DNA from 4 places in the Paenarthrobacter sp. NPDC091669 genome. Region 3 is predicted to be linked to each of the others. Evidence: riboswitches for the same ligand, from Rfam matches in the RefSeq annotation. Region 3 holds a riboswitch; each other region holds the start of a gene.
What was found. A riboswitch is a leader RNA that binds a small molecule or an ion and turns the genes downstream of it on or off. The one in region 3 is predicted to bind cyclic di-AMP.
Positions count from the first base shown of each region.

Region 1: it holds a riboswitch for cyclic di-AMP, as region 3 does, so the genes downstream of both, ACIQLI_RS21305 (hypothetical protein) here and ACIQLI_RS01650 (NlpC/P60 family protein) in region 3, are expected to answer to the same signal.
Region 2: it holds a riboswitch for cyclic di-AMP, as region 3 does, so the genes downstream of both, ACIQLI_RS18890 (hypothetical protein) here and ACIQLI_RS01650 (NlpC/P60 family protein) in region 3, are expected to answer to the same signal.
Region 4: it holds a riboswitch for cyclic di-AMP, as region 3 does, so the genes downstream of both, ACIQLI_RS16045 (M23 family metallopeptidase) here and ACIQLI_RS01650 (NlpC/P60 family protein) in region 3, are expected to answer to the same signal.

Region 1 covers NZ_JBIVTK010000016.1:95,212-102,945, reverse strand. Annotated here, with positions in the region: gene ACIQLI_RS21315 (pyridoxal phosphate-dependent decarboxylase family protein) at 1-1,092, shown strand, start outside; gene ACIQLI_RS21310 (dolichyl-phosphate beta-glucosyltransferase) at 1,089-2,099, opposite strand; gene ACIQLI_RS21305 (hypothetical protein) at 2,270-3,097, opposite strand; cyclic di-AMP (ydaO/yuaA leader) riboswitch at 3,101-3,288, opposite strand; gene ACIQLI_RS21300 (sensor histidine kinase) at 3,397-4,893, opposite strand; gene ACIQLI_RS21295 (response regulator transcription factor) at 4,897-5,637, opposite strand; gene ACIQLI_RS21290 (winged helix-turn-helix domain-containing protein) at 6,290-7,156, shown strand; gene ACIQLI_RS21285 (SixA phosphatase family protein) at 7,428-7,734, shown strand, end outside.
Region 2 covers NZ_JBIVTK010000012.1:95,440-103,173, forward strand. Annotated here, with positions in the region: gene ACIQLI_RS18885 (PucR family transcriptional regulator) at 1-57, shown strand, start outside; gene ACIQLI_RS18890 (hypothetical protein) at 247-1,488, opposite strand; cyclic di-AMP (ydaO/yuaA leader) riboswitch at 1,491-1,635, opposite strand; gene ACIQLI_RS18895 (hypothetical protein) at 1,765-1,995, opposite strand; gene ACIQLI_RS18900 (ATP-dependent DNA ligase) at 2,041-3,105, shown strand; gene ACIQLI_RS18905 (DUF6480 family protein) at 3,124-3,384, opposite strand; gene ACIQLI_RS18910 (alpha/beta fold hydrolase) at 3,455-4,294, opposite strand; gene ACIQLI_RS18915 (maleylpyruvate isomerase family mycothiol-dependent enzyme) at 4,294-4,953, opposite strand; gene ACIQLI_RS18920 (hypothetical protein) at 4,956-5,225, opposite strand; gene ACIQLI_RS18925 (helix-turn-helix domain-containing protein) at 5,304-5,726, opposite strand; gene ACIQLI_RS18930 (HPr family phosphocarrier protein) at 5,851-6,129, opposite strand; gene ptsP (phosphoenolpyruvate--protein phosphotransferase) at 6,160-7,734, opposite strand, start outside.
Region 3 covers NZ_JBIVTK010000001.1:350,886-358,619, reverse strand. Annotated here, with positions in the region: gene ACIQLI_RS01660 (NCS2 family permease) at 1-1,249, opposite strand, end outside; gene ACIQLI_RS01655 (copper resistance protein CopC) at 1,364-2,026, shown strand; cyclic di-AMP (ydaO/yuaA leader) riboswitch at 2,177-2,369, shown strand; gene ACIQLI_RS01650 (NlpC/P60 family protein) at 2,373-3,161, shown strand; gene ACIQLI_RS01645 (FAD-dependent monooxygenase) at 3,331-4,023, opposite strand; gene ACIQLI_RS01640 (universal stress protein) at 4,439-5,476, shown strand; gene ACIQLI_RS01635 (PEP/pyruvate-binding domain-containing protein) at 5,497-7,734, shown strand, end outside.
Region 4 covers NZ_JBIVTK010000009.1:115,867-123,600, reverse strand. Annotated here, with positions in the region: gene ACIQLI_RS16060 (MFS transporter) at 1-1,204, shown strand, start outside; gene serC (phosphoserine transaminase) at 1,301-2,431, opposite strand; gene ACIQLI_RS16050 (metal-dependent transcriptional regulator) at 2,724-3,419, shown strand; cyclic di-AMP (ydaO/yuaA leader) riboswitch at 3,604-3,845, shown strand; gene ACIQLI_RS16045 (M23 family metallopeptidase) at 3,850-4,680, shown strand; cyclic di-AMP (ydaO/yuaA leader) riboswitch at 4,806-4,987, shown strand; gene ACIQLI_RS16040 (C40 family peptidase) at 4,992-5,738, shown strand; gene ACIQLI_RS16035 (NlpC/P60 family protein) at 5,837-6,610, shown strand; gene ACIQLI_RS16030 (HNH endonuclease) at 6,864-7,364, shown strand; gene ACIQLI_RS16025 (NTP transferase domain-containing protein) at 7,407-7,734, shown strand, end outside.

The DNA.
Region 1 (7,734 bases), on a different contig from region 3:
GACCAGAACACCGGGCTTCGATTCGCCACACCGGCGGCAGCCGCGGTCGAGGAATCGGCCGCCGCCTGGCTGCTGGACCTTCTCCACCTTCCTGCAAGTGCCGACGTCGGATTCACCACCGGTGCCACCACCGCCAATTTCGTAGGGCTGGCGGCCGGGCGCCAATACTTGATGGACGAGGCAGGCTGGGACCTGGAGGCTCTTGGGCTGACCGGCGCCCCGCGCATCACCACCTTTGCAGGCCGGGAGCGCCACGCCGCAGTGGATTTGGCGTTGCGGTATCTCGGCTTGGGGGCGTGCGTCCCTGTAGACGCCGACGACGAAGGACGAATTTTCCCCGACGCGCTTGCCGAGGCCATGGATCAGCAGCCCGGACCGTCGCTGGTCTGCCTTCAAGCGGGCAACCTGCATTCCGGCGCCTTTGATCCCATGGAGGAAGCCATAGCCGTGGCCCACGATCGCGGAGCCTGGGTGCACGTGGATGGCGCTTTTGGTTTATGGGCCGCTGTCAGCCCGACGCTGCGGGCCCGCCTGGCCGGAGTGGAAGAAGCAGATTCCTGGGCCACGGATGCCCATAAGACCCTGAACGTTCCTTACGACTGTGGCTTGGCAATCGTCGCGAGGCCGGAAGCCTTGAGGCGTGCTTTCAGTGTTCACACGAGTTACCTCATTGCCACGGATGCCGGTCCGGGAGATCCTTTCGAGAAAGTGCCTGAGATGTCCCGCCGTGCCAGGGGCATCCCTGTGTGGGCGGCGCTGAGGCAACTGGGCCGTAACGGGGTGATCTCCATGGTGGAGCGGCTCGCTGCAAACGCCCGCGCGTTGGCCGAGGGGCTCGCCGCGATCCCGGGCGTCGAGGTGCTCAACGACGTCGTGTTCACGCAGGTATCGGTGAGCTTCGGCAGTGATGACCGCACACACCGTGTCACGCAACGGCTGATGGCCGAGGGCGCGGTGTGGATGTCCGGGTCCTCGTGGCGTGGCCGTGAAATCCTCAGGATCTCAGTGAGCAACTGGACCACGGATGCCGGAGATGTTGCGGCGTCCATTGCCGCCGTGAGGGGTGCGGTGGACGCCGAACCGGAGTCCTAGCCCACGACGTGGGCCGCGTGGAGGACGACGAACACTACGGCCGCGGACAACGCGGCCCAACCAGCCAAATGCAGAAGCGGTCCCAGACGCGCCGCCGCCGTTCCCGACGCCGGTGTCCGGCCGATCTCCCTGCGCACCTCCTTGTAAGGAACACGCCCGCTGCCAAGGTCGCGAGCCAAGCGCACCAGGCCGCGCAGGTCGGCAAGCGCGGTGCGTACGACGTCGACACTCGAGGTGGGATCGTCCGTCCAGTCGACGGGTACTTCATGAACGCGCAAACCACACCGTTCGGCGATCACCAGGAGTTCGGTGTCGAAGAACCAGCCATCGTCCTTGGCATAGGGAAGGATCCTGTGCGCGACGTCGGCGCGGACGGCCTTGAATCCGCACTGGGCATCGGAAAAGCGTGCCCCCAGAACCGCGTGCAGCAGGAAGTTGTAGCTTCGGGAGATGAATCCGCGCTGGGGACTGCGGGCCGCCTGTGAGCTCCGTGCCAGCCGCGTGCCGACCGCTAGATCCGAATGGCCCGAGAGCAGAGGTGCAATGAGGGGAGCGAGGGCCGACAAGTCCGTGGAAAGATCTGCTTCCATATAGGCGAGCACGGGTGACGGCGAGACCTGCCAGATATGGCGGAGTGCGTTTCCGCGACCCCTTTGCTGGAATCGAACCACCGTCAGTTCAGGCAGTTCGCGGGCCAAGCGCTCGGCGATCCTCAGGGTGTTGTCCGTGCTGCAGTTGTCCGCCACCGTGATCCGGAAGGTGTGCGGAAATGAATCTGCAAGGTGCCCGTAGAGCCTGCGCAGGTTCTGTTCCAGGCGGGCTTCCTCGTTGAACACGGGAAGGGTGACGTCCAGCACAGGAACGGCAGCGCGGGTGTCAATGGGGGAGCGTCGGGCTTGTGGCCCTGCTTGGGCGCCCTGCTGTGTGGTGCTTAACGCCGCGCCACCGAAGCGCGCCGAATGGAAGCGTCGTGGTGGAGCGCTGGCGGTTGGATCGGTGAGCGTCATGTTTCCAGAATGGGCCCGCCGATTAGGAGGGTTTTAGGTGGAAGCTGTGACCCCACTGTGAACCATGGACGGCACCTGTGAAACGCGAAAACCGCGCCGCTTCCCGCCATCCGCTCCAGTGTGTACTGGTGCGAACGGCGGGAACCGGCGCGGTGATCAAGCAGTCTGGCTTAGTACCAGTTATTTGCCAGGTGGAAGCCCAGGGCGGCCGACGGGGATCCGTAGCGTTCCTTGATGTAGTTCAGGCCCCACTTGATCTGGGTCTGGTAGTTGGTCTGCCAGTCAGCACCCGCAGTTGCCATTTTGGTAGCAGGCAGCGACTGGACAATGCCGTAAGCACCACTGGAAGCGTTGGTGGCAGTGGTCTTCCAGTTGGATTCCTTCTCCCACAGGGTGTTCAGCGCAGTCATTTCGCTGGCGCTCCAGCCGTAGTTGCCAAGGATGCTGGCAGCGTAGGCCTTGGCGGCGGCGGGGTCGTCCACGGCCTTGGGGGCGGCGGCAGCAGCTGCAGCTTCGGCAGCGGCGGCGGCGGCTTGCTTGGCTGCAGCATCAGCGGCGGCCTTCTCGGCAGCGGCTTGATCGGCTGCGGCCTTCTCGGCGGCAGCTTTTTCAGCAGCAGCCAGGTCGGCAGCGGCCTTCTCGGCGGCAGCTTTTTCAGCAGCGGCCTTGTCTACGGCAGCCCGGTCAGCAGCGCCCTTTGCGGCGGCTGCGTCCAAGGAAGCGGAGATTTCGGCTGTCTTGTTGGTGCTGACCTGGGCAGCTGCCTGGGTCTCTGCAACGCGGCTCGCCTCAGGGAGGTTCAGGGTGGCGTTGGCAGCAGTACCGAGCGATGCGACGCCCAGCGCAGCGGCCACGACGCCGGCAACAACCGACATGCGGTGGCCGGACTTACCCTGGCGGGCAGCGTTCTTGAGGACGGTTTGCGACTTGGTCAACGGTGCGTTGTGCTCATCGCGGTGACGCGCGGAAGGGCGCGTCTGATCATTGAATTCAGACATGTGTGATTACCTCTCAGCGCCTGCGGAGTTAGCTGTCGGGTTCGGATGAGGTCATCCGGCCGCGCATCACGCTGCGGCTTTACCCCAAGGGTCCGGCATAAATGCCTGGGCCCGGAGACTCTGGGTCCCCCGTCTCTGCCTCGGAGTAAGAACGGACTCCGGGAAGTGGCAGAGCTCGGCGCATCCCGGATGCGGGCCAGTTGGGGCGACCCACCCTTTCGACGGTACAGGAGGAATTCGCAGAAGTCACATTTAGGTAACAGAGATCACGACGTCGGTGAGTCGCCTTGCCCGTTTCGTTACATCTCTTCGGTACTGACGGTAGGGAGTCGCAGGGCGAACTCGGTGCGACCTGGACGTGACGTCACTTCCACGCTTCCGCCGTGCGCTTCCACGATGGATTCCACGATCGACAAGCCCAGTCCGGACGTGCCCTCAGACCCCGATCGCGCGGCATCGGCGCGGGCAAAGCGGGAGAAGATCCGGCCTTGGAAATCCTCTGGAATGCCGGGCCCGTTGTCCGTCACGGTCACTACTGCGCTGCCATCGGCCGAGAGCATGACGCCGGTGACAACAGTCGTACCGGCATCGGTGTGTTTGCGGGCATTGGAGAGCAGATTGGCCAACACTTGGTGCAGCTGCGTAGCGTCGCCGCGGACCGTGACGGGCTCATCAGGCAGTTGAAGTTGCCAAATGTGGTCAGGTGCCATGACTTTCTCATCGCTGACAGTTTCGATCACCAACTGGGTGAGGTCCACGTCCGTGACCTTGACCGGCTGGCCTTCATCCAGCCTGGCAAGCAGCAGCAGATCCTCCACCAAGGTGGTCATCCGTTCGGACTGGCTCTGGACGCGTGCCAGCGACTTTCGGCCGTCATCGGTGAAGTTCTCGGTCATCCTCAGCAGTTCGGTGTAACCGCGGATGGCCGTCAGCGGCGTTCGGAGTTCGTGCGACGCGTCCGCGACGAACTGGCGTACTTTGGTCTCGCTTTCCTGGCGCGCTTCCAAGGCATTGGAGACGTTGTTCAGCATCTGGTTGAGGGCATGGCCAACGCTGCCGACTTCCGTTCCGGGATGAGAGGCCGACGGCGGTACGCGCACCGCAAGTGCCACCTCACCGGCGTCGAGCGGAAGACGTGAAACCTTGGTGGCCACCTCGGAGAGTTGCTCCAACGGCCGCATGGTCCGCCGGATGATCACTGTTCCGGCGAGGCCGATGATGATCAGTCCGCCCAGCGATACCAGCACCATGGTCCAGACCAACGACGCCTCGGCGCTTTGCTTGTCCGCCAAGGGCAACCCCGTCACGATCACATCGCCATTGGTTTCGACGGCCACCAAACGGTAGTCGCCGTTGGAGAGCGAACGGTCCACAGGGCGGTTGTCCTTAGGGAGGGTCAGCAGCACCTGCTCGTCATCTGCGGAGAGCGAAACGCGCTTTCCCTGGGCGTTGATGAGCCCCGAACTGCGGACGGTGGAACCGTCGATCCTGGCGTTGAGCGTTCCCGCGGCCTGGCCCCGCGCCTCCAGGGGATCCGGCTTCCCCGAAGGTGAGGACGGAAAGCTCGACGGCGGCCTGCCGAAGTCATTCGCGCGGCTGGACGCCTGCTCCAGCTGCCTGTCGAGCTGCCGGTTGAACACCATGTCCATGGACGCATAGCTCACCACGCCCACTGCCCCGCAAATGGCGACCAACAGTGCCATGGCCACCAGGACCAGCCGGGTGCGCAAGTGCCAGGTGGAGGGATTGAGCCAGCTGCGGCCGGACTTCCTGGCCACTCCTGAAAGTGTGCTCAACGCCTAGTCCGCGGGTTTGATGACGTAGCCGGCGCCACGGATGGTGTGGATCATCGGCGGATGGTTGGCTTCGATTTTCTTGCGTAGGTAGGAAATGTACAGCTCCACGATGTTGGCTTGCCCGCCGAAGTCGTAATCCCACACCCGGTCCAGGATCTGGGCTTTGCTGACCACCCGTTTGGGGTTTTCCATGAGGTACCGCAAAAGTTCGAACTGGGTGGCGGTGAGGGGAATGTCCTCCCCGGCACGCGTGACTTCCCGGGTGTCGACGTTCAGGGTGAGGTCACCCACCACCAGCTCGGCGGTGTCCATGGCGGCGACGCCGGATCGCTGGACCAGTCGGTGGAGCCGCAGGAGGACTTCTTCCATGCTGAAGGGTTTGGTGACGTAGTCATCGCCGCCGGCAGCCAGGCCAACAATGCGGTCCTGCACGGCGTCCTTGGCCGTGAGGAAGAGGGCGGGAACTTCGGGCGCGAACGTGCGGATGCGGTTGAGGACCTCCACGCCGTCGAATCCGGGCAGCATGACATCCAGAACCAGGACGTCGGGCCGAAAATCCTTGGCGAGCTTCACAGCATCGGGGCCGTCTCCGGCAACGGCTACCGACCAACCGGCCATGCGCAGGCCCATGCTCATGAGTTCGGCCAGGCTGGGTTCGTCATCCACCACCAAGGCGCGGATCGGTGAGCCGTCCGGGTGGGACAGCTGGGGGAGATTGTTGGTCATGGAATGCGAGGAGGCCATGGGACAACCTTCTGTTCTGCGGATTGGCGACCGCTTTGCCTGCCCTGTGAGGATGCTGTGAAGTCAACACTAGCGAGATTGGAGTCTGGAAGCCGCGAGCCCAAAGAATCCCGTTTCTACAGCTTGTAGCAGATTTTCGGCAGAAAATTTCCGAACCGGGCTCCCGGCGATTGGACAACAACTGTTTCAGATCGTGAGATTCCGCAGCTGGGTGCTTCGCGGGAATGTCGATGCACATCATGCCCGATTGGCCGAAGAAAATTCAGTACATGGCGAATATTTCCTGCCCCGGTCGAATGAAATGGCGTTCATTTATCATCATGGCTGAATTGTGATTTACGGCACAATAGACCTCTCCGTCTCAAAATGTGGACGGTTCGGCGCTTTGTTACTTGCGTGTTGCCATTGTTACGTTGCACACTTCCAATGTGAACAAGAACTCAACAGCACCTGCAGCCGCAGCAACCTGGTCCAGCACACCCGCTGGCCATGATGATCGCTGTTGTCGAATGCAAGCCTAACTTTCCACCCCAAGAAGTTTCAGGCATTCGCCCCCTAGCCCAGCGTTGGGCGCCCATCCCCAAACTCATTGCGGGGACAACCAGCATTCGAAGCCGCGATGACGGCTATTCACTTTTGAGGTAAGCACTCCATGTCAGTTGCATCTGGATACGTCCACATCTCCGTCCGTAACGCCAACAAGGCCGCCTCGAACGCAGGGCTCCGCCCCGGCTTCGGCAACCGCCCCGGCTACGCCCCCGCCCAGCAAGGCGCAGGCCAGCAGGCCCCCGGTTACGTTCCGCAGGGTTATAATCCCAACTCCTATGGTCAGTTGCGCGCAGTACCTGCCGCAGAGCCGGCACCCATGACTGCGCCCACTCCGGTGATTGCCCAGTCCGACAGGCTCCGCCCCGTTGCCAACGACAATGTGGCCCGTGGCTTTGTGCTCTACATGGGCATTGACGAAGAAACCGCAGCAGCAGCCGGCACCTCCATCGCCAAGCTGGCCCAGGAAATCCGCGCCTATGCGCAGTCCCTCGTGACCGGCGCTGAGAGCTATGCTGCCGTGGCAGTTGCACCGGCCGGCGCGCCCGGGTCCGCACTCGACGTCGTGCGTTCAACCTTCGGCGACCCCACCGTCGCCGCACGCCAGCGCACCGAAGCTGCCCGTCCGACGCCGCAGCAGGAATCCCGCCCCTCCGGTGTGCTGATCGACCTCGCCCGCCGCGAAGTGCACCTCGACGGCGAATCCCTGAACCTGACGTTCAAGGAGTTCGAGCTCCTCAACTACCTGGTCGAGAACGGCACCCGCACAGTGGGGCGCGACGAACTCCTTGAGGGTCTGTGGCGCAACGCCGAAGAGGTGCCCAACGAGCGCACCATCGACGTCCACATCCGCCGCCTCCGCTCCAAGCTTGGCCGCCTCGCCAACACCGTCCGCACGGTCCGCGGCCAGGGCTACCGCTTCTACGAGCACCCCGAAGTTATTGTCTGGGCCGCTCCGGAATACTCGATCTAAGTAACGCTGCAGCCGAAAGGCGGCATCATCCCTCTGCGCCTGCGCTCATTCTTCGCGCGACAACGGCGCTGTCGGGATATGCCGCCTTTCGGCTTTTTCGTGCCCTGACGAGGATTGGCCTCCGCGGCTGAGGGGACCGGGGTGCGTGGGGTCGTGACCCTGTTTGATGCGCCGGAAGCCCTTGGGCAACCGCATCAGGTTGCTAATAGCCTGTTCTATTCTCAAAGAAGGTCAGGAACCCCCGCGAGCCTTGGGCGGATAGGGTTGGTTCATGAGCGACCACCACATCAAGCGCCTCGTGATCATGCGGCATGCCAAGGCTGATTGGCCCATGGGCGTGCCCGATCATGAGCGTCCCCTCGAAGAGCGTGGGCATCGTGAGGCTCCGCTCGCGGGCAAATGGTTGCTCCAGCAGGGCGTGGTACCGGACTTTATCCTGTGCTCGTCCGCGCTGAGGACCCGCCAGACCTGCACCTGGGTCTGTGATGAGCTGGGTGACAAAGCGCCGACGCCGAAACTTGAGGACGGCCTGTACGCCGCCTCCGCGAACCGCATGTTGACGGTCATCAATCATGTTC
Region 2 (7,734 bases), on a different contig from region 3:
CTTGAACTGCACGCTGCCTTGAAAGCCCGCCGTTGGGCCGGCCGGCCACGGATCTAAGGTTGTTAAGGAACAAATGAGGCAGACACCCGGTGGGTGCCTGCCTCATGCGCAGGGTCTTGCCTTAGGAACGCCTCAGCCGCTGGCAGCTCCAACGGCCCCATCGGCGCCGGAACGTGGCCGTCCGGCTGCTGCTGCAGTATCGGCTGTGCCATCCCACGTGCGTGGTGGTGCGCGGCAAGCGCGTGCTCATTTGAGGGCGTCCTTTGCCGCGTTGAGAATCTCTTCAAGTGCCGTCCCGGTGGGCTGCGGTGCGGCGGCCGCGCTGGGCTTGCCCGTGGGCTTTGGTTTGGTGGTCTGCGTGGGAGTCCCCGTCGGGGTGGGGGTAGGTGTCGGAGTGGGCGTGACCGTCGGCGTCGTTGTGGGCGTCGGTGTCGTGGGAGGCGTGGTGATCGTGTCCGACGGCACCTCACTGGGTGCCGGCGCCGGCTGGGTGGGGGCCGGGCTGGCGGTGGACGGGACCGCGGCGATGGTTGAGGGTACTGCCGACGGGACCCAGACGGGGTCAGCCAAGGAAACTTTCGGGGTGGGAACGGACGACGGCGACACAGGCGCGGGTGACTCCGGAACCGTGGCCGGTTGGCCGGCTGCCGACGTCGCAGCAGCTGACGCGGAGGGCGATGAGGCCCTCGAGTACGAGGCACTGGGTGCGGGAGCCGCGGAGCCTGAATTCCGGTCGGCGCCGCTGGCTTCCTGGGAGGGGGTCTCCTGGCCGAAGAACGGCAGCTCGAGGGCCTGCCCCAAGGTGCCGGCTGTCAGGACCAGACCCAGGGCACCAGCCACCACGGCCATGCGCTGGCTCATGTGCTTGACCGACGCAGCTTTACGCAGGACCGCCTGGGGTTCCCGGCCAAGGGACGATCCGCCCCTGCCCGGCCTGGAGGGAGCGGGAGCGGCCGACTCCTTTGGAACGTCCTTGCGGCTTGCCAGTGAAGCCGACGCCGTGGCGGCCGCAGCAACCCGCGCCGGGGATGTGCCCCGCGGTGAAACGGGTGCCGGGGAAGCGGCTGCAGGCGAAACCGCTGTGGGGGCAGACTTGGCCTGAACGATCGGAATAGCCGAGGTAGGAGGCCCCGGCGTGGTGGAGGGCGGAGCTGCTGCCTGGGCGGCCTCCACGACGGGAATGGCCGCGGTTGCCGGCTCGGCAGCGTCGGCAGGTTCTCCGACCGCGGATGGAGCGGGCGCGATCACAGCTTGGGCGGCCCGTTCCCGCTCGGCTGCGCGCGCGGCCGCACGTGTGGTGGGCGGCGCGACGGTGGGGAGGGCCGCGGTGGCGGGCTCCGACGTCGTGCTTGTGGTCCCGAGTGCGGCAGCAGTGTCTGCCTGCACGCTGATGGGGGGTCCGCTGGGTTGGGCCCGACGGCGTCCGGTTGGTTTGGTGCGCTCGCGTTCAGTCTCGGCGCGGCGCGGCTGATCCATGGTTGGGGACATGGTGGTTGCCTCTCAACGCCTTCGAGGTTAGCTGTCGGGTTCGGACGAGGCCGTCCGGCCGCCGTAGCGGCTTCACCCCAAGGACTTGGGAAAGTCCGGGAACTTGTGGGTCCCCCGCCTCTGCCGCGGGTCTGGCGGATCCCGGAATGCGGCAGAGCTCGGCGTCATTCCGGAAGCGGCCCAGCGGAGATACGGGTCGCCCTACGACGGTACATGAGCCGGAAAGTAAAGTCACATTAATGTAACGGACGGTAGGCCTCCCCAGATGAGAGGGTTCTAGCGTTTAGGCTTCGGGGCCGGTGCTGGCGCCGGGAGTTCGTGCTGGATTTTCTGGATCTGGTGGACGTGATGGGTTTCCGGGCGGAAAATCTCGTCCGCAACTCCCAACATCCCGCCGGCTGCTGCGCGCCGGACACCCCGGCGATTCTGCCGGGCCACCCAGTACCACGCCGCGGCCAGGAGGGCGGGAACTCCAAGTACGGCAGCCAACACGGCCAAGATATCCATCGCCTAAGACTAGCTTCGGCGCGAACCGGCAGGTAGACATTGTCTATGGACCTGCCTGTGATGCCACCCGTCTCGCCCATGCTCGCCAAATCCGTCCCCGCCATTCCCGATGTAGGGCACTACGAGCCCAAATGGGATGGCTTCAGGACCATCGTCTTCAAAGATGGCGACGAAGTCATCCTGGGCAGCCGCAACGAGAAACCCATGACCCGCTACTTCCCCGAACTGGTGGAAGCGCTGCGGCAGAACCTTCCGGACAAATGCGTGATCGACGGCGAGATTGTCCTGATCGAGGGCAACCGTCTGGAGTTCGAGGTGCTGCAGCAGCGGATCCACCCCGCGGACAGCCGGGTCCGGATGCTCGCCGAGAAGACCCCGGCGTCCATGATCGCGTTCGACATCCTTGCCCTCGGCGACGACGACCTCATGGGCAGGCCTTTCTCGGAACGCCGCGCCGTCCTGGAACGTGCGCTCGCCAAGGCTGAGCCGCCTGTTTACGTCACTCCTGCAGTCACGGACCTTGAGCGCGCGCAGGAATGGTTCGTGCAATTGGAAGGCGCAGGCCTGGACGGGGTGCTGTCCAAGCCCTTGGACGGGACGTACTTGCCCAACAAGCGCGTGATGTTCAAGACCAAGCATGAGCGCACCGCGGACTGTGTGGTGGCCGGATTCCGTTGGCATAAGACCGCGAAGGTTGTGGGGTCCATGCTGTTGGGTCTTTATCACGACGACGGTCGGCTCCAGCATGTGGGGGTGGTGGCCTCATTCCCCATGGCCAAGCGCGAGGCCCTGGTGGCTGAGCTTGAGCCGTACCAAGTGGAACTCGGCGAGCATCCTTGGGGCGAGTGGGCCAGCCAGGGCGAGGGGGCCGGGGGTTCCAGGATGCCCGGCGCCCAAAGCCGGTGGAGTGCGGGCAAGGATTTCTCGTTCGTGCCCCTGCGTCCCGAGCTGGTGATCGAGGTGGCCTACGACTACATGGAGGGCGAGCGGTTCCGGCACACCACGCAGTTCAGGCGCTGGCGGCCGGACCGCACGCCGGAGAGCTGCACATACTCCCAGTTGGAGGAGCCGGCGGATTACGATCTTGGGGAGATCCTGAGGCTGCCGTAGTCCGGCGCCCGCAGTTGTTTACTCCTCGTGTCCTTGGTCGCTGCTCATGCTGCCCTCGGCCGGCGGGGTTTCTCCCGGGGGCACTCCACCGCCGGGTTCAAGGCCCGTGACGTTTCCGTCGAGGGGATCCGGGTTGGCGGATGCTGCGGGATCGTCGTCCTCATCCTGCCGCATGTCGGGATCCTCGTGGATACTGTCGGCATCGGACGTAGTATCAAACGGTCCTGTGGCGCCGGTTGCGCCGAAGCCTTGCTCGTCCTTGTGGTCTCCAGTGGTCACGATCAACCCTTTCGTAAGCAAACTTACTAATGTGATGGCTCCGCCAGCCTAGCCGGGGTGCGCGGACTCATCAAGGTGCCTGGCCGTGAAGCGCTGTCGCGGCAACAAAACTCCGGATGGCGTCCGCCACGGCATGGGGCCGCATGTGTTGCGCTACATGCCCGACGCCGGGAATCTCCACCAAGCGCCCCTGGTCAACCGCCCTCGAGAGCCGGAGAGCCCAGTCCGGGCCGGCCACGTTGTCGCGGCTTCCCCTCAGGACCAGCACGGGGACCTTGATGCCAGCCACGCGTTTTTCCGTGGGGTAGGACATCATCACGGGCAGTTCAGTGAGGTACCAGCGCGGACCGGAGCGGAAATAGTCCGACGTGACGATCCAATTGGAGGAGGGGCTTTCGCGGAGCATCCCGTCAAGGAGAAGGGCCACGGACTGGCGCCGCACGTTCTTGTGCCGCGAATCAACAACAGGCCCCATCAGCACCACCTGCCGGACCCGATCCGGCGCATGTAAGGCCGCTTCGATAACGAACTGCGCCCCCATCGAATGGCCCACCAGAACGTAGGAACCGATGCCGCGGGAAGCGAGGGCCTCAGCGATGAAGGCGCCGTAGTCCTCCACCGAGAGCTGTCGATCAGGCTTTGGAGTCCCCCCAAACCCCGGGAGGTCCAGGGAGTAGGTGGGGGCGCTCGCTGCCAGGACGGTGTGCAGCCGGGCCAAATAGCGGTGCGAGACCCCGATGCCGTGGATCAGGACATAGACGGGCCCGGCGGGATCGGACACAGATTCAGTGCCGGGATCAGCCGAGGGCCCGGCTGGAGGCGTGCCCTCTGTCCAGAGGATCCGCCCCTTCAGGCCCAAGGCTTCTACGTCGGCAGACAGCAACGCTGCCGGTTTCCCTTTCGCTGCCATCAAAGTTTCCGCTGCAGGAACACCGGAGCTCCGGGGCCATCCAGCTCGTCCTCCGCTATTGGTCGGCCGGACACCGCCAGCAGCAGTGCGATGGCGGGCCCCTCAACGGCAGGCCCGTCCCCGTGATCGAAGGATGTGTCAGTGGCCACCAAGCGCCAGCCCTCTGCGATTTCCTTGCCTCCGCCCATCTTGGTGCTGGTCCGCACCTGGTAGTGCAGGGCTGTGGCGACGTGCGCTGCAGGATAGTCACGGCGGATCCCCAGCGGGCGGCGGATGTCCTCGCCGTGCACGAAGGCTTCAACCAACCGGGTTCCCAAGCCTGCAGGCGGCCCGGAAGTCCGGGAGAGCGCGGCCTGCAACTGGACCAGGGTCTTCCCCGGGTCAGGCGTCCTTTCGCGCTCAACACCCACGGCATTGTCGCGGTCAAAATCCATCCGGGAGGCAACCATGCGTCGAATGAAGCCGAGGCGCGTGGTCTTGGCACTGTCGATCACGTGCGCCAGGACGTCATGGACGTCCCAGCCCGGGCACAGCGATGGCGTCCTCCACTGGGAGGGCAGGAGCGGTTCAAGATCCCGGATCAGGGCACGGCGTTCCTCATGCACTACGGGCCAAACAACGGAGGGGGAAGTCGAAGCCATACCGCTATTGAACCCCATGCCTACTCCCTGGTGGCGTCGCCGGACCTTGTGGCGTCGTCGGATTCGCTGGGGTCCGCCGCCGGTTGCGGAGTCTCAGGCGCGGCAGACGCCGCAGCCGCGTCCCGGCGTCGTGCGATTTTTGATTCCGTCCACATCGCGACGGCCACGAACACCGTGCACGCGAACATGAAGGTTGCCACGAAGTTCAATCCCATGGCAGAGCCCAAGGGTGCGGCAAGGGCCATTGCGGCCAACCCGGCCACGATATGCCACCCTTTGAAATTGCCCACCGATCAAGCGTAACCCCGGCTTTAAGGGGTGCCCGCCTGTTGGCTGCGATCGTTGCTTGATCCTTATCACTGTGGACACTATTGGCTGGCGTTGACGTCATTTCCGTCGGGCTGGTCCGCGGCGCTTTCGGCCTGTTTCTTCTTCTGGGATTCCAGCCACGCGATGATGGCGGCTTGCCGGATCCGACGATGCGTTCCCCGGTATTCCACGGGAATTTCGCCGCGATCGGTCATATTGCGCAGATAGGTGTGCGAGATTCCCGCGAGCTCGGCAGCCTGCGAGGTGGTGAGCATTTCCTCCACGCTGCTGACCGTCACGGTTTCGCCGCGGCCCAGCCTCGCGAGGAGGTCGACGACGGCGTCCCTCGCCTCGTCCGGCAGGCGGTGGACTGTGCCGTCCACGAACACGGTGATGTCGTTGCTGTCCTGCAGGGAGCGCGCCAGATTCCGGGCGTCGTCGGCGGGGAGACCTGCGGTGACGCGGGGAGCTATCAATGCCATGGCAGAAGCCTAGCGTGAGCCGCGTGCTGGCAGGCCTCGGCCATTTAGACGGCTTGCTGCGCGGTAGACGACTCCTGCCGTCCAACACGCAGCAAACCATCGAATCGGGCAAGCCCGCCGAAGGCTACTCCGCGTCCAGGTCCGTCTCCAGCAGCTTCACCAGTGCGTCCAGCGCAGCGTCGGCGCCGTCGCCCTCGGCCCGCAGCACCACGACATCGCCCTTGGCGGCGCCGAGCGTCATGAGCGAAAGGATGCTGGCGGCGTCGAGCGCATCATCGGCAGGCTCGCCCTGCATGGCAATGGTGACCTCCACCGGTTGCTCGCCCGCGGCTTCCGCGAACAAGGCGGCGGGGCGGGCGTGCAGGCCGGAGCGGCTGGCGATGGTGGCTATGCGTTCGGGCATGGTTTCTCCTTTGACAGAAACAAACAGAAGTTAGAGGCCGAGTTCTTCGAGCACGGGGAGCTTGGCGCGGACCCAGTCGCGGGCCTCGGTGGCGCTGGGTGCTGAAAGGGCCAGCCGCGCGAGTTCCTGTGCCTGCTCCAGTGTCACCGTCTTCAGGACGGTCCCGACGGCGGCCAGCGACCGGGCGGTCATGGACAGTGTGGTCACCCCCAGTCCGGTAAGCACGACGGCGAGGGCCGGGTCGGCTGCCGCCTCACCACAAACGCCCACGGGTTTTGCGTCACCCTCACGGCCCGAGCTTTCCTGGGCGGCGCCTTCCACGGTGAGCTGCACGAGCCGGAGCACGGCCGGCTGCCAGGGAGTGTTGAGTTCAGCGAGGGGTCCGAGTTGGCGGTCGGCGGCCATGGCGTACTGGGTGAGGTCGTTGGTGCCCAGCGAAGCAAACCCCACCTCGCGCAGCACGGTGGCAGCGGTCAGGGCGGCAGAGGGAACTTCCACCATGACACCCGGCGTCTGGATCCCGGCAGCTGCGCACAATGAAGCGAAGCGTCCGGCTTCGGCTGCTGTGGAGATCATGGGGGCCATGACCCACACATCAGCCTGGGATTCCGAGGCTGCCCGGGCGATGGCTTCAAGCTGGCGCTCCAGGACCCCCGGCGTGGTGAAGTCGGTGCGGTAGCCGCGAACACCCAGCGCAGGGTTGGGTTCGGTGGCGTCCGTGAGGAACGGCAGGGGCTTGTCGGCGCCGGCGTCCAGGGTGCGCAGGACAACTTTCTTGCCCGGGAACGCGTCGAACACGGCCTTGTACGCGGCGGCTTGCTCGTCCACGGAGGGTTCGGTGTCACGTTCCAGGAAGCAGAACTCGGTGCGGAACAGGCCAACACCTTGGGCGCCTAAAGCGGCAGCCGCCACGGCGTCCTTGGCTCCGCCGACGTTGGCCAGGAGCGGCACCAAGTGCCCGTCCGCCGTCGTGCCGTTTCCGTCGAATTCGGCGAGGGTTGCGGAGGTTTCCGCCCAGGCTGTAGCGGCCGCGCGGTGCTCGTCTGTAGGCGAACCGGCCACGAAACCTGCCGCGCCGTCCACATAGATTTCGGTTCCATCGGCAATGTCGTCAACGCCGTGCGCCGCGACCACTGCGGGCAGGCCGAGCGAGCGCGCGATGATGGCCGTGTGGGACTGCGGGCCGCCACCGGAGGTCACCAGCGCCTGTACCACCGCGGGATTCAATGTCGCGGTGTCAGCGGGGGCGAGGTCCTCGGCAACCAGGATGAAGGGCGTATCCGAGGCAGGGATGCCCGGCGCGGGGACGCCGCGGAGTTCGGCCACAATACGGGCGCGCACATCCAGGACGTCAGTGGCGCGCTCGGCCATGTAGCCGCCCAGATTGTGCAGCATTTCGGAGACCGAGGCGCCGGCTTCCCAGATGGCACGTTCAGCGGAGGAGCCTGCATTGATCAGCTTGGCCGCCGACTTCAGGAGCATGGTGTCCTTGGCCATGAGGGCCGTTGCTTCGAGGACGGCCTTGCCATCGCCCGAAGCGCTTTCCGCACGTCCCTTGAGTTCGTCATGGACGGACTGCGCGGCAGCCTTCAAGCCTGCGACGGC
Region 3 (7,734 bases):
ACGCCGGGATGCCGACACCCCAGTCCTGCCAATCGATCTTGCCCACCTGGGAGACCATCATGAAGCCCACAACCACCAATGCCGGGGCCACGGCTTCGAAGGGGACAAGGTTGATGAGGGGGGTGAAGAACATCGCCACCAGGAACAGCACGCCGGTGACGATCGAGGCGAGGCCGGTGCGGGCACCTTCGCCGATGCCGGCGCCGGACTCGACAAAGATCTGGTTGGACGAAACGGACGCGCCGCCGCCTACGATCGCGCCGAGGGCATCCACCTGCAGGACACGGTCCACGTTGGGGATGTTGCCGTCCTTGTCCACGGTTCCGGCCTCGTTGGCCAGGCCCACCATGGTGCCCATGGCATCGAAGAAGATGCTCAGCAGGATCACGAATGCCAGCAGGGCCGCTGCGATGAACCCAAGGTGCTCAAAGGCGCCGAATGGGTTGGCCTTGCCGATGAGGGACAGGTCCGGAGCGCCCCACTCCGAGAGGGTGGGAGCCACGAGGGACCAGCCGCGCGGGTTGACGTTCTTGCCGTCGAAGCTGGGGCCGATGTGGAGGGTGAATTCGAGGATGGCGGCCAGTGCCGTGGAGACCACGATCCCGATGAGGATGGCGCCGCGGACCTTTCGGACCACCAGGGCGATGGTGAGGATGAGGCCCACTGCGAACACCAGGGTGGGCCAGCCCATGAGCTTGCCATCCACGCCCAGGCCCAGGGGAACCGTGGTGCCGGCGGCGTCGGGAATTCGGCGCACAAATCCCGCATTGACCAGCCCGATCAGCGCAATGAAGAGTCCGATACCCACCACGATCGCCGTTTTGAGCGCTTCCGGCACGGCCTTGAACACGGCGGTACGGAAACCGGTCAGCACCAGGATGAGCATGGTGATGCCGGAGAGGACCACAAGGCCCATCATGTCCGGCCAGGTGAGCTCCGGGTGCGAGGCGACCGTGACGGCAACGAAGGCGTTGACGCCCAGACCGGTTGCGACGGCGAACGGGTGCTTGGCCCACGCACCCATGAGGATGGTCAGGATGCCCGCCACGAAGGCCGTCGTGGCTGCGACGGCCGTAAAGCCGAGGGATGCCCCACTGGAATCCGCCCCGGAGAGGATCAGCGGGTTCAACACCACGATGTAGCTCATGGCGAAGAACGTTGCGAAGCCGCCACGAATTTCCCGCGAGTACGTGGATCCACGTTCAGTAATTTTGAAGTAGCGGTCTACTGCAGAACCTTGCTTAAGCATGAAGGACTCCGGGGATCGGTGGGAGTGTGCCCTCAAATCCTATGCGGTCCGGTACGGGCGCTCCGGACGATTCGCCTAGTCTGTAAGGAAGCCAACACTAGGAGAAACCGCCCCATGCGTACCATCCGCCCGCTTCTGGCCGCCGTCGTCGCTGCTCTTGCCTTCGCGTCCGCCCTGCTGTTTTCTGCGGCACCCGCGTCCGCCCATGACGTCGCTGAATCCACGACGCCGGCCAATGGCACCAGCGTCACGGACGTTCCGGCGTCGGTTTCCATCACATTCAACAACCGGCCGCTCGCGCAATTCTCGGGCGTGACGGTTACGGCGGGCGGCGAAAACTGGGCGGATGGCCCGGTGGAGATCATCGACAACCAGGCGGTCCAGAAGCTGCGCGAAGGCGCTCCGGCCGGCGAATACACGGTGGTCTGGCGCGTCGTCAGCAGCGATTCGCACCCCATCGAGGGCACCTTTACCTTCACGGCCACCGCAGGAAGCACGACGACGACCAGCGGTTCGGCGGCAGCCTCTCCTTCCGCTTCAGCACCGTCGTCTTCAGCACCGTCGGCAGCGGTACCGACGGCCGGAACCGCGGCCCCGGGCAACGCGGCGCAGGGAACCGGTAACAGCGAACCCGCGGCCGACGCCTCCCAGCCCTTCCCGTGGAGCATCGTAGGCCTGGCGGTTGTTGCTGTTGGTCTCGTTATTTTTCTGGCTGTTACAGCCCGCAGAAAACTCGCTGCTTCAAACGACTCTGATGGCGATTCTCCCGCGGAATAACAGGGTTTTCTACGTAGCCGCGAAGATCTCGAAACGGTTACTGCGACACGCCAGAAGCGTACTTCTCGTTACTTAAATGTGACTTCCGCGTGATCATCGCGTACGGTGGTACCTGTGCCTGTTCCACGTAGCGGGCACTTCCGGCCTGATTGCCTAGCTCTGCCGCAGTCCGGAATCCGTTCGCAGACAAACCTTACGGCAGAGACGGGGAACCCATTTTAGGCCGCTTTCGAGCGTGCCTTGGGGTGAAGTCACGATGCTTCCGCTGAACAGCGGGAGATAGTGGCCGGGTGACTCCCATCCGAATCCGACAGCTAACCTCGCAGGCATCGGGAGAGGCTCTTTCATGTCTTCACGCATTCTTCGCGGCCGTCGTAAGGCGGACAGCGTACGTCCTAATCCGTTCATCTCCATCTCCAAGGCAGTTGCCAGCAACGCTTCCGGCGCTGGCCGCCAGGCGGCTGTTATCGCAGCAGCCTCGGGCCTTGTGTTGACCGGCTCCATTGCAGCTCACGCTGCTGAAGCTCCGGTTCAGCGGGATTCCAGCCCGGCAACGGTCGCTGAGACCGTTTCAGCCGACGCACCCACCCAGGTTGTCACCGCCCTGGCTACGGCTACCGTCAACTTCGAGCGCCCTGCTGTTGCTTCTGTTGCAGCGCCGGTTATCGAGAAGCCTGCACCGGTTGCTCCGGCTCCCGTCGCCAAGAAGGCAGCAGTCACCACTGCCGCCGCAAAGGCTCCTGTTGCCAAGGCTGCTGCTGCCGCTCCGGCCGCTGCTGCTCCTGCTCCTGCGGCCGCTGCTGCTCCGGCCGTTGGTGGCGTCAATGCCGCCATGGTTGCCTCGGCTTACGCCCAGATCGGCATCATGCAGGACTGCACCGCCATGGTGGAGCGCGCACTCGGCTCCGCAGGCATCCCCGTTGGCGACCTCGGTCCCATGCAGTTCATGAACTACGGCAAGGTTGTCAGCTCACCCCAGCCCGGTGACATGATCGTCCAGTCCGGCCACGTCGCCATCTACATCGGCAACGGCCAGGCCATCAGCGGTGGCATCAATGGCAACCAGACGGGCATCCACCCGATCAGCTGGTTGACCGCAACGGGTCCCCTGACCTACGTACGCGCTGGCGCATAAGCCTCACGCTTCAGTTCAAAGGCCGGTGTCTTCGAAGAGTTCTTCTTCGAGGACACCGGCCTTTGGCGTTAAGTTTTGTGCGGAATAGTTCACGGCCAGGCACGACGCCGAAGGTCAGTCAGGCGGGCAGGCGGGCCTTTGCAGGGTGTCGTGGAGGGCGTTTGATCTGCTACGCGGTGGCGATGCCCGGCCCTGCCGGGAGGGCCACCTTGGACGATATCGCCTGGCCCACAGCCTTTGCCTGCCGAAGTACTTCCTTGGGTGTGGGCGTAATGAGCTCGCCGACTCCTACAAGGTGCATCCCGACGGCCCGCATTGCGGCCACCAGGTTCTGGCCGATCGCTATACCGAGTTCCGCCAGCATTCGGCGCAATTGGCTCTGCGCACAGCGCGTGACCACAATATGGTCGGCCAGAAGAACACCGTTGGCAGTGTGCACGGCCCACTGGCGGCGGGTGGACTCGAGGGGTCCGGAGGCGTGAAGCCCTGTCCTGAGCCCGGCAGTGGTCATGCTGGCGGCCAGTCCATAGCCGATCTGCTGGGAAGGGTCGGAGCCAAGAAAGTCGAGGCGGACCGCCCGTGTGGTGCTGCGGACATCCAGGTGATGGCTTGCGGCGTAGTTCCGCAGGTGGCGGAGGATCTCGTTACGCTCCTGCATGGCCGAGGGATCGGCTGCATCGCAGCGTTGGAGCATGCCAGTGTGGACTGACGGGCCGGTTGCGGACAACGTCCCGAACCCGTCCACCACTATGGAGTTCACGCCGTAGCGGCTGAGCTCACTGGCAACTGCCAAGCCGGACAGGCCGGCTCCGATGACCACGGTGGTGGTGCGTTCCGTGGCGGAATCAGGCGTGAGTGACACTGCTTGGTTCCTCCTTGACGTGTGTGCCGTTAGGCATCGCATGGGGTCGCGTCCGAGTTCCCCAAGCGGCCGCAATAAATGGCCGGAGTGTGCTGTGGAACACGGTTGCCGGCCATTCGGTGACTCGAACACTACCGAACTTTTTCTGCCATGGATAGCCTCCTGAGTCCGCGTGTTCGCCTTGTTCATCCCCAGCGCAAAATGCGGCCCCTGCAACCGAGCCCGGACCGTTATACACATAGCCCAAAGTCACCTTGATTCGGCGTTGCCGACCGAGAATAGTGGGCATTGGGAGAAGGAATTTCCAGGTTCCTTCTGCCCGGGCCATTGACAATGGCGCCAATAGGGAATCCGAGCCGGAGAACCTCTGGCAGAATGGCCGGAACATCAAGCAGCAGGTGGAGAGGCGGGCCCCATGGACCAGCACAGCAGGCACAATGAAGAGCCACAGGACGGCCAGGACCAGGCAGTGGCGCCAGGTGGCATTGTCGTTGGAGTCGACGGTTCAGAGCACGGGCAGTGTGCGTTGGTGTGGGCGGCACGTGAAGCCGAACGCCGTCAGCTGCCTTTGCACATCGTGACGGCCTACTCCGTACCCATTTTTGCCGCATCAGGGCTGGATGGCGGCTACGCAACTGTGGATGATTCGGTGATCCGCGAGGGCGCGGACGCGATCGTGAAACAGGCTATGGACAAGATCTCCGGGTATGCCATCGACGTTGACGCTTCCGTCGAGAACGGCGACGCCGCCGGTGTTCTCCTGGACCTCTCGGCAGACGCCGCGCTCCTTGTTTTTGGCAGCCGGGGCCGCGGCGGCTTCGTTGGACGCCTTTTGGGATCTGTCAGCAGCGCATTGCCTGCCCACGCCAAATGCCCCACCGTCACGGTCCCGCTGTACTGCGCCGACCGTCTCGGCGAAAACACTGAAGACAAGCACATCAAGGCCGAGCACGCCAAGGCTGGCCCCCGCGCCGTGGAAAACGTCGTTGCAGTGGGCGTCGACGGCTCCGAGCAAGCCCGCGTGGCAGTGCTCGAAGCGGCCGAGCAAGCGCAGCGCATGGGAGCCAAGCTCCGCGTCATCTGCGCTGTGCCGCAGTACAGCGGGTCCCTGGCATGGGTGCCGGCTCCGTTGGACCGCGATGCCCTCTTTGCGGATATCAGGGTGCAGCTTGACGCCGGTGTTGCGTGGCTCAGGAGCCACTTCCCCCAGCTTCCCATTGAGACGGATCTCCGCGATGGCTCACCCGTGGACGTGCTGGTGGAAACCAGCCGCAGCGTCGAGCTGGTGGTCCTGGGAACACGCGGCCGCGGCGGGTTCGCGGGCATGCTGCTCGGTTCCACCTCGGACGGCGTCCTCCACCATGCCAAGGGTCCTGTGCTGGTTGTTCCGGATCGTGAGGACCCCCGGCTGGCCGACCGTCACAAGTTTGGGCCAATGCTCGGCGCAGCTTAGGGCGCGGGGACCACTGCGCCATGGATGTCCAACAGCCCAGCGCGGCACTCATTCTGGACATCTCTGACATCAGTGGGGCCATGGTTCCTGATGTGGGGGGAAAGGCGGCCAACCTGGGGGAGCTGGCCAGTGCCGGACTGCCCGTGCCGCCCGGATTCTGCCTGACTACCGCTGCCTACCGGAACGCCCTTTCGGCCATTGGCCTGGACGAGGTCCTTGCGGCACTGAAGGAGGTCGATGCTTCCCGGTTGGACCAGCTGAACGGGCTCGCCGCCCGCGCGCGGTCCTTGGTGCTCGACGCCGGCATTCCCCAACCGATCGCCGAAGTGGTGAGGTCCGCCTACCAGCAGTTGGGAGAGGACGTTCCCGTTGCCGTCAGGTCGTCAGCAACCGCGGAGGACCTGGCTTTCGCGAGTTTCGCCGGTCAGCAGGACACCTTCCTGAACGTGGTGGGCGCTGACTCTGTCCTGGAAGCTGTGAGCCGCTGCTGGGCGTCGCTGTGGACAGACCGTGCCGTGACGTACAGGACCACCAACGGGATTGACCACGCGTCGGTCACCCTGGCTGTAGTGGTGCAGGAGATGGTGGACTCCGCCACCGCCGGAGTCATGTTCACCGCCAACCCGGTGACAGGAAACCGGCACCAGACAGTGATTGATGCCAGCCCGGGCCTGGGAGAGGCCGTCGTTTCCGGAGCCGTGAATCCGGATCAGTACGTGGTGGATGTTCGGCGCGGTGCCATGGTGAAAAGGACCGTGGGGGACAGGCAAGTGGAGATCAGGGCGATCCCTGGCGGTGGCACGGAACGCGTTGAACGCAGCACCGGGTCCTCGCGGGACCAGCCCGGCGATTCAAACCCTCAGCCCTGCCTCAGTGATCACCAGGTGTTGGGGCTCGTGGACTTGGGCCGCGAGGTCCAGTTGCATTACGGAGCCCCGCAGGACACCGAGTGGGCCATCGACCATGAGGGAAAAATATGGCTCACCCAAGCCCGGCCCATCACTACCCTGTACCCGCAAACCACGCGGACCCCTCCCGTTCCGGGCGAGCACGCCTTCCTGAACTTCAGCCTCGCCCAGGGCCTCACCAGGCCACTGACTCCCATGGGCCTGGCCGGCATTCGGCTCATCGCCTCCTCCGTCGCCAGGACCGCGGCATTCGATGTTCCGGATCCCCGGTCCGGCCCGCCCCCTTACTACGAGGCGGGGCAGCGCATCTTCTTCGACCTCACTTCGGTGGTGCGGAGCAGGGTCGGCCGGGCGATCGTGCCCCGGGTTTTCGATCTCATGGAGGCCCGCTCGGCCGTTCTGATACGTGGACTCTTTGACGATCCACGTTTCACAGTGACCACCAGGACGCCCTTGAAACTGATTCGCCACGTTGCTCCGGTTGCGGCCAGGTACCGGCTCCCTGAGACGCTGTTCCGTGGCTTGCTCCGCCCGGCGTCGGCACTGGAACGCGTGGAGAAACGCGGCTCCGATCTGCGCAGCACCTTGACGGTCCCGCAGCGAGCAACGGCCCACCAGCGGATCGGCCACGTCCAGCGAATCCTCGGAGAAGAGGTTTTCGCCACGGTCCCGCGGGTGCTGCCCCTTCCCGCGCTGGGCTTTGCCATGCTGGCGTTGGTCAAGAAGCTCCTGGGGGATCAGGCTCCGTATAGCGAGCTCCAAACGGTGATCCGGGGCCTTCCCAACAACGTCACTACCGAGATGGACCTGGCACTCTGGCAGCTTGCCGCTGAGATTCGGAAAGACCCCGACGCCGTTGCCTCCATGTCCGGTCTCCCGGCGGCAGAATTGACGGAGCAGTATCGGGACGGAAAGCTCCCAGCCGTTGCCCAAGCCGGATTGAGCTCGTTCCTGGGCACCTTCGGGCACCGGGCCGTCGCCGAGATCGACCTGGGCATGCCGCGCTGGTCAGACGATCCCACCCACATCCTTGGCGTCGTCACCAACTATTTGAGGCTTGCGGACGGCTCAGAGGCGCCGGACCAGCAGTTCGCGCGTGCAGCCCGCGACGCCGATGAACAGGTAGCGCGTTTCGTGGCGCGGGCCAGGACCAAGAGCCCTTTGCACTCTGCCGTGGTTCGCATGGCGTTGGACCGGACACGGAGGTTCGCTGGACTGCGAGAGTTGCCCAAGTACAACCTGGTCCTGGGACTGGCTGTTGCGCGGAAGCAGTTGCTTCTCATCGGCAATGAGCTTGCGGCAGAGCACCGGATCAAACGCCCCGAGGACATCTTTTTCCTGGACCTCGAC
Region 4 (7,734 bases), on a different contig from region 3:
CTTTGACCACCTGACCGCGCACGACGCCGGAGCCATGGGCATCACCTTGGCCCTCCAACTGGGTCCCCAACTCTTCCTTGCCCCTTGGGCCGGGCTGCTGGCCGACCGCTACAGCCGGCGGAAACTGCTCCTCATCACCTTGGTTGCCATGGCGCTCCTGAGTACGGGCCTGGGAATCCTGGTGTTGCTGGGAGTAGCTGAACTGTGGCACGTCTATGTCTTTGCGTTGCTGCTGGGCATCGTGACGGCCCTGGACGCTCCCGTCCGCCAGACATTCGTCTCCGAGCTGGTTACCGACGAATACCTGCCCAACGCCGTGGCCCTCAACAGTGCCTCCTTCAATGTGGCACGGATGATCGGACCCGCCGTCTCCGGCGTGCTGACGGTGGCGGTGGGTCCCGGTTGGGTGTTCCTCATCAACACCGTGTCCTTTGTTGCCATGCTCTGGGCGTTGAAGCTCATTCCAGCGTCCTCGCTTCGAGTCCAGCCCCGGGCTGCCGCGGGCAAAGGGCGGATCCGCGAGGGCCTGCGCTACGTCCGCAACAGACCCGATATCCAGGTGGTCCTGGCAGCCGTCTTCATTGTGGGCACCTTTGGACTCAACTTTCCCCTCTTCATTGCCGCGATGGTGGGAACCCAGTTCGGGATGGATGCCGGTGCCTTTGGACTGCTGAATTCAGTCATGGCCATCGGATCCGTGACCGGTGCCCTGCTGGCTGCCCGACGCGGCCGGCCCCGCCTGCGGCTGATCTTCATTGCCGCCGGGGGATTCGGCGTCGCCAGCGCGTTGGCGGCGCTGGCCCCCAACGCCATGCTCTTCGGGCTGGCCCTGGTTCCCTGTGGCCTGTTTGCCCTGACACTGATCACCAGCGCGAACGGTTACGTGCAGTCCACCACCGAGGCTGTCATGCGCGGGCGGGTCATGTCCTTGTACATGGCCATCTTCATGGGTGGCACCCCCATCGGAGCGCCGCTGGTGGGGTGGGTGGCCAACGTTGGCGGGCCACGGTGGGCCGTGGGCGTTGCAGCGTTGGCCGGCGTCAGCGCCGCCGTCGTGGGCTTGGCCTGGATCATCCGTGCCAAGCAGCTGCGGCTGCGTTTCGACCGCCGCGCCCGTGGCCTGCGGCATTTCCGGGTGGAGTCGTTGCTGGCCCGTCCGGCCACCGACGAGGACGACGACGGCGGCCCGGGGCCGGTCCGGTAAGCGGGCCCTCGAGGGTGGCGTTAGAAGGCTGCGGCGTTAAATGGCGGCGGCGCCGTCCGGGACTTTCCGAACGACGCCGACTGACAGCCTGTGGTGCTACTTCTTCAGTTCGCCCACCACGTAGTCGATGCTTGCAAGCAGGGCGGAAACGTCGTCCGGTTCGATGGCGACAAACGTCGCGATACGCAGCTGGTTGCGGCCGAGCTTGCGGTACGGCTCGGTGTCCACCACGCCGTTGGTGCGCAGGACCTTGGCGATGGCTGCGGCATCAATGGAGTCGTCGAAGTCGATGGTAGCGATGACGTTGGAGCGGTCTTCGGCGTTGGTGACGAACGGCGTCGCGTACTCCGAGGCCTCGGCCCAGGAGTAGATGCGGTGGGCCGAGTCCGCCGTGCGCTTGCTGGCGAAGTCCAGGCCACCGTTGCTGTTGAGCCACTGCACCTGGGCGTCCAAGGTGACCAGCGTGGTCAGGGAAGGCGTGTTGTACGTCTGGTTCAGCTTGGAGTTGTCGATGGCCGTCTGCAGGTCCAGGAAGTCCGGGATCCAGCGGCCGGACGCCTTGATCCGTGCCGCACGCTCCAGGGCGGCGGGGGAGAAGAGGCCCAGCCAGAGACCACCGTCGGAGGCGAAGTTCTTCTGTGGGGCGAAGTAGTAGACGTCGGACTCGGCGACGTCGACATCCAGCCCGCCGGCAGCAGACGTGGCGTCCACCAGGATCAACGAACCTTCGTCGGCACCCTGGACCCGCTTTACGGGAGCGGCTACACCAGTGGAGGTCTCGTTCTGGGGCCAGGCGTAGACGTCAACGCCGGCTTCGGCCTGCGACACCGGGCGCGTGCCAGGCTCGGCCTTGATGATCGAGGAAGGATCAAGGAACGGCGCCTTGTTGGTGGCAGCAGCGAACTTGGAACCGAACTCACCGAAGGAGAGGTGCTGTGCTTTCTTCTCCACCAGGCCGAATGCGGCGACATCCCAGAAGGCCGTGGAACCGCCGACGCCGAGGACAACTTCATATCCCTCGGGCGCACGGAAGAACTGGCTGAGGCCCTCCCGGACCGAACCCACAAGGTTCTTGACCGGAGCCTGGCGGTGGGACGTGCCGAGGATGGTGGACGACGCGGCAGACAGGGCCTCGATCTGTTCCGGACGGACCTTGGACGGTCCTGCGCCGAAGCGTCCGTCCTTGGGCAGCAGATCGGCGGGAATGGTGATGCTGTTGTCGCTCACGTGTGGCTCCAATGGGTATCGGCTAGAGATGGGTCGTGGCAGGTGGCATCAACTGCCCCTTCGACACCCCAATTCTGCCTGACCCGGCGCGGAGGCAGGAACCTGTGGCCGTCATAGTCCGCCACGTGGAACGCCGGCCAACCATATGCGACCGGAATTATCCAGAGTAATTCCAAATAAGCTAGGCTGGTGGTTGGCGTTCATGGGGCGGCGGTGCACACCGTCCACCCGGCAAGGGACGCGGTACGGTGGAGATTACGCAAGAAACTGCGTTCGAGGAGAGCTGAGCTGGATGACGGATCTGATCGATACCACTGAGATGTATCTTCGGACCATTTTGGAGCTTGAAGAAGAGAACATTGTGGCTCTCAGGGCCCGCATCGCCGAGCGGCTGCGGCACTCCGGACCCACTGTTTCCCAGACCATCGGACGCATGGAGCGCGATGGCCTGGTGATTGTTTCAAACGACCGTCACCTGGAACTGACCGAGGTGGGTCGGAAGCGCGCCACGGAGGTCATGCGCAAGCACCGCCTCGCCGAGCGTCTCCTTGCTGATGTCATTGGCCTGGACTGGGCCTATGTCCACGACGAAGCGTGTCGCTGGGAACACGTGATGAGCGAGCGCGTGGAGCGCCGGCTGTACGAACTCCTGGAACACCCCACCGAATCCCCGTATGGCAACCCCATCCCGGGCCTCGAAGCCCTCGGTGGCCTTGCCAGCCAGCCGTTCCCCCGCTTGGACGTCAACCTCCTGCAGGCCATGGACGGCTATGCACCGAATTCCCGCGTGGCGGTCACCCGCCTTGCGGAGCCCATTCAGGTTGAGCCTGAACTCCTCACCCAGTTGGATGAGGGCGGTATCCGCCCCGGAGCCGCCGTCTCGCTGGAGCGTGTAGGTGAGTACATTTCGGTCCGGGTTCCCGGCATCGAGGGTGCTCTGGAACTTCCGCCCGAGGTTGCGGCGCACGTCTTCGTCTCCGTCGGCTGACACCCCCCTCCCTTCACGCGGTGTCATATCTCACTTTTGGGTTTCCGGCGCGCGTGTGACCTGCGGTTTTTCAGGATTAGTGATAAGAGGCTGCCGCGCCATGCCTGTTCCTGTTGATAACGAATTTATTACTGCGGGCCTTAATCGCCTATAGTTATCTACTAGCGCTGATACCAAAGCGTTACCTGTTCCGGAGCCGAGCTCTGCCAGCGGAACAGGTGTGCCATCCACCACTGGCAGAGGCGGGGGAACCACAAGCGGCTGTCTAAAGAAGCAGCCTTGGGGTGAAGTCCGCAGCAGAAGTGCCCATTGTCGCAAGTCCCTCCTGGGATACCTGTGTGCCGTGAGCGCTTCGTGCGGGCCGGGTCTTTGAACTCTCTGACTCGAATCCGACAGCTAACTTCGCAGGCTTTTTAGAGAGGAACAGAGTTTGACAACGCAGAACGTCAGGGGTCGCCGCCGCGCGTCCGGCCCCGCTGCTGAGCTGCGGCCAGCCCGCGTCGTATCGGAGATCCGGCCACGCGACACCGAACGCCAGGTGCGTCGCCGTAAGAGCCCGTTGCGCCAGGTTGCCGACTTCGCCGCAGCCAGTGGCGTCGGGCAAAAGGCCGGAGTTGCGCTTGCCGCCACCGGACTTGCCCTGACTGTCGGTCTGCCAGCCACCAGCCCGGTCATGGCCACCTCGGAATCCGGTCAGACCGAGTCGGCCCTGGCCGTTACCGGTGGCAGCCAGCCCGAGGTTTCCGCCGCTGCATCAGCCAAGATCGACTTCAGCCGTGCCGCGGTAGCTACCGCCGCCGACCCCGACGGCAAGCTGAAGCAGTTGCTCAGCGCACAGTCCGCCGACAGCATCCAGCGCGCCTCGTCCACAGGTACCATGGCCAGTCCCCTGGATACCCTGACCACGGCTTCCCCGTTCGGCTACCGCATCAGCCCCCTCACGGGTGGTTCCGGTGACTTCCACCGTGGGCAGGACTTCGTGGCACAGTGCGGCACCGCCGTCCACGCCGCGGCCACCGGCAAGGTCACCTTTGCCGGATGGCACGAGTATGGCGGAGGCAACCGCGTGGTGGTAGACCACGGCAACGGCCTCGAGACCACGTACAACCACCTGTCGTCCTTCACCGTCAAAGTAGGCCAGACGGTCAGCCGCGGCGATACTGTGGCGCTGAGCGGTACCACGGGCGCCTCCACCGGCTGCCACCTCCACTTTGAAGTACAGGTCAACGGTGAAGTCGTTGACCCCATGGGCTGGCTCTAAGCCCAGTTGATGGTTGTCTCTCGCATTCGTGACACACCCCGTGACCTGAATGTGACATTCGCGTTCAACTGTTGTACCGTACAAAGCGCATCGGCTTTTTAGGGGGCCGGTGCACTTGAGTGGATTGCCTAGCTCTGCCACCACTCGAGGTCCGTTCGCATAAATCGTCTGGCAGGGGCGGGGGAACCACTTCTGGTCTTCGCAAGAAGGCCTTGGGGTTAAGTCGCAAAGCTTCCTTGAAGCAGCGTGGCCGGATGACTCCCATCCGAATCCGACAGCTCACCTCGCAGGCATTGGGAGAGGCTACCTACGTGTCATCACGCACTACCCCTGCGCGCCACCGCGCCGAATCGGTTCGTACGAACCCCTTGAACACGCTTTCCAAGGCTGTTTCATCCAACGCCGGTACCGTTGGCCGCCAGGCCGTCGTCCTGGCAGCAGCCTCAGGCCTCGTCCTCAGTGTCGGTCTTCCGGCCCAGGCAGCGGACACCGACGTTTCCAAGTCGGAAGCCTCCAGCACCCAGCAGATGGTCACCACTGCGGTAGTCACCGCAGAGCCCACCGCCACTGTTTCCTTCGAAAGCCCTGTAGTGGCCACCAAGGAAGCTCCCAAGGTTGTCCAGCGCGCTTCGCAGACCACCCAGCGGACCGCGGCCAATGGCAACCAGACCACCGCAGGTGCTGTGACGGCGAAGTCGTCCGAAGCCAAGGACGCTGCTTCCAGCGCCGCCGCTTCCGGCCTCGCCGCGATCGCCTACACCGGAATCGGACACCCGTACGTTTGGGGCGGCACCACGCCCAACGGATGGGACTGCTCCGGCTTCACCCAGTGGGTCTACGCCCAGGCCGGCATCAGCATCCCGCGCGTCAACGCCTGGACGGCCATGAAGCCCACCAGCACTCCTGCCCCCGGTGACCTGGTCATGCAGAACGGCGGAGCACACGTAGGCATCTACGTTGGCAACGGCATGATGATCAGCGCCTTGAACCCGGGACAGGGAACGCTCCTGCACTCGGCTGCCTCCACGGGCACGTCCTCCTTCTTTACCCTCCGCTAGAAACAATCCGTTCGGGGTTCGCCGGCATTCCCCCAAGTGCCGGCGCGCCAATGAGCCGCGTGTACCCCAACTACACGCGGATACGAAAAGAGAAAACCATGACCAGTGCATCCAAGGTTGCACGGCATCGCGCTGAGGCCCCCAAGACCAGCTCGCTTGCCGTGATCGCCAAGGCCGTCAGTGAAAACGCCGGCGGCGTAGGTCGCCAGGCGGCTGTTATTGCCGCAGCTTCAGGCCTGGTCCTGACCGGCAGTGTTGCTGCCAACGCGGCCGACACCACCGTGGACCGTGAGTCCACCTCGACGTCCACCCTTGACGTCCAGTCGGTAGTCCAAGCCACCATCGCTGCAGATTCCACCGTTGCCATCTCCTACGAGCGCCCCGTGGTCACCACGGTGCAGGCTCCTGCTCCCGTAGAGAAGAAGGCTCCTGCGAAGGCAGAAACCAAGAAGGCAGCAGAAAGCACGGCAACTGCCGGCAACGCCACGCTGGCCGTCAACGCCGCGGCTCCTGCGGCCAAGGCTCCGGCCGCCGCCAGTGGCCTCGGTGCTGCCATCGCCGCTGCCGCCTACGCACAGCTCGGCGTCACCCAGGACTGCACCATGCTGGTGACAAACTCCCTGGCAGCAGTTGGCATCAACTTCCACGACTGGCCGGCTGGCTACCTCTCCCTCGGCCGCACAGTCAGCGCAGCGGAAGCACAGCCCGGCGACCTCGCCTACTACGCCAACGGTGGTCTGGCCGGACAGGCACACATCGCTGTGTACGTCGGCAACGGCAAGGCAGTCCATGGCGGATGGAACGGATCCACCACGGCACTGTTCAGCGTCAACGTCGGCTCCGGCCCGGTCTTCATCCGCGTCAACGGCTGATCCAGCCTCCGCTTTTCACAGCAACACCCCGCAGGCTCCGGCCGGCGGGGTGTTCTGTTTTTAAGGAGGGCATTCGGCTCCAGAGCCCTTAACCTCGCATGAACTCTTGACGACACTGCACGGGAAACGACGGAAAAATTCGTTGATACGGCATATGAGTGCTTACCCTTATCTTGTCGATCCACAGCCCGTACAAGCAGAGGGCAGCCGGCCCTCGTGCCCCTGACGGGTGCGGCCGTGAAGAGGTACGTGCATGCGCACACTCGTTCTGAATGCTGGATATGAACCGCTGGCGGTAATAACATTCCGCCGGGCGCTGGTTCTTGTGCTGACTGGGAAGGCCAGCGTAGTGGCCGAAGGCGACGAGCCTGTCGTCGGGCCCCAGGAGATTCTTGGACGCCCCTCCGTGATCCTCCTTAACCGCTACATCCGTCCCCGGTACAACAGGATTACCGCCGTGAGCCGACGCGGGGTCCTTCGCCGCGACGGTCATCGGTGCGCCTACTGCGGGAAAACAGCCCACACCATAGACCACGTCCACCCCAAATCCAGGGGCGGCGCGGATTCCTGGGAAAACCTGGTTGCGGCGTGTTTGAAATGCAACAACGCCAAAAGCGACCACACGCTGGCTGAAATGGGTTGGAAACTCCGTTTCACGCCCGGGGTGCCCCAGGGAACCATGTGGCAGATCAAAGAACTCGAGAAACCTGCGCCGGACTGGGACCCGTTCCTGTTGCCGGAATCCGCTGCCTGATCGATTTCTGCTGAACTCCGGCTGCCCCGGTAATCTGGGCGGATGGAGTTCAATGCCGTGATTCTGGCGGGTGGCAGGGCCACCCGCCTCGGTGGTGTGCCCAAGCCATCGTTGACGTACGACGGCGAGACGCTCCTGTCGCGTGCCCTGCAGGCGGCCCGGGGTGCGTCAGCTGTGGTGGTGGTAGGTCCTGATGCTTCAGGACCGGGCGGTGAGCCGTTGCCGGACGAGGTGCTGCAGGCCCGGGAGGAACCGGCATTTGCGGGTCCGGCCGCTGCAATTGCTGCTGGGCTGGTTGCGCTGAAGGACAGCGGTGCGGGCGCTCCGTGGACCTTGATCCTCGCCTGCGATATGCCGCATGCTTCCCGTG